Regions from separate parts of the Variovorax sp. J22R115 genome, predicted to be linked through region 1. Evidence: predicted binding sites of a transcription regulator. Region 1 holds the regulator's gene; the other holds the start of a gene.
The links. The regulator sigma-54, encoded in region 1, starts transcription at its own class of promoters, with help from an activator protein. The targets are predictions, from matches to a motif close to TGGCANGNAANCTGCTTT.
Positions count from the first base shown of each region.

Region 2: a site for sigma-54 is predicted at 2,110-2,127, ahead of QTI04_RS17075 (CmpA/NrtA family ABC transporter substrate-binding protein). Genes of this name have one in related genera too.

Region 1 is NZ_JASZYM010000010.1:105,520-108,758, forward strand. It holds gene QTI04_RS18710 (phospholipase D family protein) at 1-1,050, opposite strand, end outside; gene QTI04_RS18715 (RNA polymerase factor sigma-54) at 1,064-2,650, opposite strand; gene lptB (LPS export ABC transporter ATP-binding protein) at 2,682-3,239, opposite strand, start outside.
Region 2 is NZ_JASZYM010000009.1:82,292-85,530, reverse strand. It holds gene ntrB (nitrate ABC transporter permease) at 1-676, opposite strand, end outside; gene QTI04_RS17075 (CmpA/NrtA family ABC transporter substrate-binding protein) at 687-1,931, opposite strand; gene QTI04_RS17070 (nitrate regulatory protein) at 2,264-3,239, opposite strand, start outside.

The sequences.
Region 1 (3,239 bases):
GTAGGGCGAGACGAGCGTGACTTCGGAGCGCGCGCGCCGCATCTGCTCGATGACGTTGTAGCGCACGCTGTCGACGTCGAGCAGCGGCACGCCGCCATAGGACGCGATCTTGCCGATGACGCGCTCGGGCGAGTCGGCATAAGCCTCGGCACGGGTCCAGATCAGGCCAAGCTTGCCGGTCTTCATCTCTTCCGCGATCGGGCCGTAGCCGAGCACGTCGTTGGGCGCGGACGGGCGCGGCGCGGGCGTGGTGGCCGGGCCGGTCGCCTCGTCGAAGCGACGCGCCAGTTCCTCGCCCGACAGGCCGCTCGTCACGACACTTCCGATCGGCCGCACGTACGGGCTGTTCCAGTAGAGGTCGAACAGGCTTTCCAGCCGGGCGACCAGGGCGCCGGAGACGAAGGTGTCGATGTCCAGGAAGTTCTCGCCGGCCGTCTGCGTGAAGTACTCGTTGCCGATGTTGCGACCGCCTGCCACCGCCATCGCGCCATCGGCGATGAAGAGCTTGTTGTGCATGCGACGGTTGACGCGATCGAAGTCGAAGAGCGAGCTCGAAAAGCGCTGGAGCATGCTGCCGCGCCCGGCCGGGAACGGATTGAACAGCCTGAGTTCGACGTTGGGCACGGCGGCGAGTCCGAGCAGGAGTTCATCCTCGCCCGAGGTGTAGAGATCGTCCATCAACAATCGCACGCGCACGCCGCGATTCGCCGCGTCGCGCAGCGTGCGCAGGAAATAGCGGCCGGTCTCGTCGTCGGCGATCTGGTAGTACTGCACGTCGAGCGTTCGCTCGGCGCGGCGTGCGAGTTCAAGACGCGTGTGGAGCGCGAAATCGCCGCCGGGCATGAGACGGAAGCCGCTCAGGTCCGGGTCGGGCTGGGAGGCCTTGGCCATGCTGCCGAGCGCGGTGTCGGCCGAGGCGGCGATCGCGGTGGAAGGCGTGCGTTCGAATTCGTCCGGCAAGGTCGCGCAGCCGGTCGCGAGCAGCAGCGCCATGATCCACACCCAACCCAGCCGCAACCCATTCGTGAACAGGGCTGGGCGACTTGTCATCGGCAATCGCCCTTCAGAGGGCCTTGCGCAGATTGGCGGGGGCGATGCGCAAGGCTTCGCGGTACTTCGCGACGGTGCGTCGCGCGCACTCGATGCCCTGCTCCTTCAGCATCTCGGAGATCTGGCTGTCGGACAGCGGCTTCTTGAGGTCTTCCGAACTCACGAACTGCTTGATGAGCGCGCGCACCGCCGTGCTCGACGCATTGCCGCCGGTTTCGGTGCCCAGCGCCGAGCCGAAGAAGTACTTGAGTTCGACGGTGCCGTAGGGCGTCGCCATGTACTTGGCGGTGGTCACGCGGCTGATGGTCGACTCGTGCAGTCCGAGTTCGTCAGCGATCTCGCGCAGCACCAGCGGGCGCATGGCGAGTTCGCCGTGCACGAAGAAGCTCTTCTGCCGTTCGACGATGGCGTTGGACACGCGCAGGATGGTGTCGAAGCGCTGCTGGATGTTCTTGATGAACCAGCGTGCCTCCTGCAGCCGCTGCGAGAGCGCCTGGCTGCCCTCGCCCTTGTGCTGCTTGAGCGCACCGGCGTAGATGTCGTGCACGCGCAGGCGCGGCATGACTTCGGGGTTGAGCATCACGCGGAACTTGGTGTGGGTGCCGTTGCCGACACGCGTGACGATCACGTCGGGCACGACCACATTGCGCTCGACATCGACAAAGCGGCGACCCGGCTTGGGTTCGAGCCGCGCGATGAGCTGCAGCGCCGCGCGCACTTCTTCCTCGTTGCTGCGGGCGAGCGTGGCCAGGCGCTTGAAGTCGCGCCGGGCAAGCAGTTCCATCGGCTGCTTGCAGATGGCGATGGCGGTCTTGCGCACCTGCGCTTCATCGTCGGTCTCATCCTCGTGCGCCAGGGCTCGCAACTGGATGGTCAGGCATTCGCCGAGGCTGCGCGCGCCCACGCCGGCCGGCTCCAGGCTTTGCAGCAATCCGAGCGCGACCTGGAAGTGATGCACGAGGTCATCGAACTGGTCGTTGTCGTCGCCCGCCAGGCCGGACGCGAGGGCGGGCAGCGAGTCTTCGAGGTAGCCGTCGTCGTTGAGCGATTCGATCAGGAAGCGGAGCGCGGCGCGATCGGTTTCGCTCAGGCGCAAGGCCAGCGCCTGACGGTGCAGGAAGGACTGCAGCGATTCCTGGCTGCGCGCAAGTTCGGTCGCGTCAGTGCGCTCGTCGTCGCCCAGGTTGTTGGCGCGCGCGGGGGCGTCGCCGCCCCATTCGCTGTCGTCGGGGGCGAGGTCGACGGAACCGTCGCCTTCCCAGTCGGGCTCGCCATCGGCCGTATCGGCGGTGGCGACTTCGGAGTCGCTGGTGGTCGCGACCGCGGCTTCGGAGACGGACGCCGAGGCGCCGGGCGTGAAGTCGCTGTCGCCCTCGGCCAGTCGATCGTCGTCGCGCACCTGCGCATCGGCCGTCTCCAGCCCGAACTCCTCGCGCGTGGCCTCTTCGGCCGTGCGTTCGAGGAACGGGTTGTCGTCGAGCATCTGCTCGACTTCCTGGGTCAGCTCGAGCGTGGAAAGCTGCAGCAGCCGGATCGACTGCTGGAGCTGAGGCGTCAGCGCGAGATGCTGCGATACGCGCAGCGAGAGACCCTGTTTCATGGAGAACCGAAAACCCTCGCCTTAGGCATGGTCACATGCGGAAATGTTCGCCAAGGTACACGCGGCGCACCTCGGCGTTGTCGACAATCTCCGCGGGCGTGCCTTGTGCCAGCACGTGCCCGTCGCTGATGATGAAAGCGTGATCGCAGATGCCCAGCGTTTCACGCACGTTGTGGTCCGTGATCAGCACACCGATGCCGCGTTCCTTCAGGAAGCTGATGATTCGCTGGATCTCGATCACCGCGATGGGGTCGATGCCCGCGAAGGGCTCGTCCAGCAGGATGAAGCGCGGCTGCGTGGCCAGGGCGCGGGCAATCTCGACGCGCCGTCGCTCTCCGCCGGACAGCGACAGCGCCGGCGAATCGCGCAGGTGGTCCACGCGCAGGTCGGCCAGCAGTTCGGCGAGACGTTCCTCGATGCGCTGCTTCGACAGCGTCACCGGCCGTCCATCGGCATCGGGCTCGCGCTGCAGTTCGAGCACGGCGCGGACGTTCTCCTCGACCGTGAGCTTGCGGAAGATCGATGCCTCCTGCGGCAGGTAGCTCAAGCCCATGCGCGCGCGGCGGTGGATCGGCATGTGCGCGATCGG
Region 2 (3,239 bases), on a different contig from region 1:
GCAGCACGGCAGGAAAGAGGATCTTGGTGAAGATCTTCCATTCGCTGAGGTTCAGCACCTTGGCAACGTTCATGTAGTCGCTCGGCACGCGCTGCACGCCGACGGCGGTGTTGATGATCATCGGCCAGATCGAGCAGATGAAGATGGTCCAGATGGCTGCAGGATTCGCGCCCTTGAACACCAGCAGCCCGATCGGCAGCCAGGCCAGCGGCGATACCGGACGCAACAGGCTGATCAGCGGATTGAACATGCGCGAGAGGAACTCGAAGCGCCCGATCGCGAAGCCTGCGGGAATGCCCACCGCCGCCGCGAGCCCGAAGCCGAGCCCCACGCGCTGCAGCGACGAGAGGACGTTCCAGCCCACGCCCTGGTCGTTCGGCCCCTTGCTGTAGAACGGATCGCTGAACACGATCAGCGCCTGCTTCCATGTCGTCAGCGGTGAGGGGAAGCCGGTGGTGCTCTTCATCGCGACCAGTTCCCAGATCAGGATCAGGAGCGCAAAGCCCAGTACGGGCGGTAGCACGCGCAGCCACAGCGCGCTGAAATCACGAGGCGGGCGCGGCTCGGATTCGACCTGCCTGGCCGGAGCCACGGGCCTGGCGGCGGCAACGGTCTTCGCAGCGGCCGGCATGACCGGAGTCGCGTCGAGCGGGGAGTGAAAGACGGCACTGACCATGGTGCGCTCCTCAGACGTGGACCTTGAACGAATCGGCGTACTGCTTCGGGTTCTTGCCGTCCCAGACGACGCCGTCGAACAGCTTGCTGGTGCGCATCGCTTCCTTCGGAACGGAAGTCTTCGTGGCCGCGGCGGCCTGCTTGTAGATGTCGATCTGGTTGATCTGTGTCGCCACTTGCAGGTAGTCCGGATGCTCCTTCAGCAGGCCCCAGCGCTTGTGCTGCGTGAGAAACCACATGCCGTCCGACAGGTACGGGAAAGTGACCGCGCCGTCGTTGTAGAACTTCATGAAGTTGGGGTCGTCCCAGTTCTTGCCGAGGCCGTTGGTGTAGCGGCCGAGGATGCGCTGGTTGATTGCATCCACGCTGGTGTTGACGTAGCTCTTGTCCGCTATGGTCTCGGCCATCTTGTTCTTGTTCTGCAGGCCGGCGTCGATCCATTTGCCGGCTTCGAGGATGGCGGCGGTCACGGCGCGCGCGGTGTTGGGGTACTTCTTGACGAAGTCACCGGTGGTGCCGAGCACCTTTTCCGGGTGGTCCTTCCAGATGTCCTGCGTCGTGATGGCGGTGATGCCGATGCCATCCATGATCGCGCGCTGGCCCCAGGGTTCGCCCACGCAGTAGCCGTCCATGTTGCCGACGCGCATGTTCGCGACCATCTGCGGCGGCGGCACGGTGATGACCTTGGCGTCCTTCAGCGGATCGATCCCGTTGGCGGCCATCCAGTAGTAGAGCCACATCGCGTGGGTGCCGGTGGGGAAGGTCTGCGCGAAGGTGTATTCGGCCTTGTTGCCGGCCATCACCTTGGCCAGCGAGGCGCCATCCACCGCGCCCTTGTCGGCGAGCTTCTTCGACAACGTGATCGCCTGGCCGTTGTTGTTGAGCGTCATCAGCACGGCCATGTCCTTTTTCGGGCCGCCGATGCCGAGGTGCACGCCGTAGACCAGGCCGTAGAGCACATGGGCGAAGTCGAGTTCGCCGTTGACGAGCTTGTCGCGCACGCCGGCCCAGCTTGCTTCCTTGCTCGGCACGATCTTCACGCCGTACTTCTTGTCGATGCCCAGCACGGAGGCCATCACGACGCTGGCGCAGTCGGTGAGCGGAATGAAGCCGATCTTGACTTCCTCCTTCTCCGGCTTGTCCGAGCCCTGGGCCCAGACGGCCGCGCGCAGGGCGGGGTCGAGCCCGACAACTCCGGCCGCTGCGGCCTGCAGCACACGTCGGCGACTCAGTTTGGATGGCAGCGAATCGGTCATGGGGCGAACTCCGAAGTGGAAATAGGACAAAGCAGAAAACAAAAAAGGCGTCCTCACCGCGCAGGGCTGCTCGAAAACGAGCCCTTGCGGGTGGGGACGCCTTTGTCCGGTTGAGTGGGCTGCACCCGCCGTTGGATGCCGCCTGCCTACAGACCTTCGTTGGTCTATGGGCAGGTTGATTGCAAGCTACGTGCCAGCGATTTCGAGCGGCCGATTGCTATGAAAAACATAGCTTCAAATCGACGCCTGCATTGGGCTGGGAAGAGATTTTCTTTCGAAGCCGAACGAAGCGCGATTGTTGTGCAGCGCACCATTCCGGCTTGGCGGCGCGCTCAAGACGACGCATCCTTGGGCAGGTACTCGGCCATGGCCAGCACCGATTCGGCGACATCGATCAGCCTTCGGTTCTGGTTCATGGCGGTCTGGCGCAGCATCTTGTGCGCCTCCTGTTCGCTGATCCGGCGGTGCGCCATCAGGAGACCCTTGGCGCGCTCGACCAGCTTGCGCTCGTTGAGCGCCGCGCGCACGGTGTCGAGTTCGTCGCTCATCGCCTGAAGCCGGTGCGATTGCTCCTGGACCATGTCGAGAATCGATCGTTCAAGCTGTCGGCCGTACGGTGCGGGGTCCAGCGTTGCCGGCCCGTCGAAGTACGCGGCAGCCGTCGCATCGGGCTGGCCGCTGACCTTTGCCAGCAGTGCCTGGTGAGTCTGCAACTCCGCGCGGGCTTGCGCAGTCTTCTGCTGGCAGATCCGGTGGAGGTCGTCGGCAAGGCGTTCCTCGATGGACCGCATGGCGTCGATTCGCCGCGTGCAGCAATCGAACCATGTCTGGCTCAAGTCGGTATCGAGCACCACGCCCGCCGGTGCCGCGCAGGCGATGCGGCGAAGCCGCTCCAGTTCGGCCATCTGCGTGGTGGGCAGGCTCGCACGCCAGATATCGACGAGCTCCTGCGCCGAAAACTCGGTGAAGACCTGAAAGCACCGCTCCTGCGAATCGATGAGGTGCAGCCACTGTTGTTGCCGGTTGCTGTCGTTGCGGCCCGAGGCAAAGGCGGCGGCACCGCAGGCGCGTTCCTGCCCCGCGAACTCCTTGCCTTGCATGAAATTGAAGAGCGCCACGAGTGCGCGCGAGACCTCCGGATCCGTCGCGCCGTCAGCCGCCTCGAACACGACGGCGAGAAGGCCCGCGATCAGCTTGACGAAGGCAGCGGTCGATTCGGCCGAGTCCACCTCCAGCGCACCGATGCGACGACGCAATTCCGGCAGCGCATCCAGCCCCGGCAGCACCCAGGCAATGCGGCTGAACAGC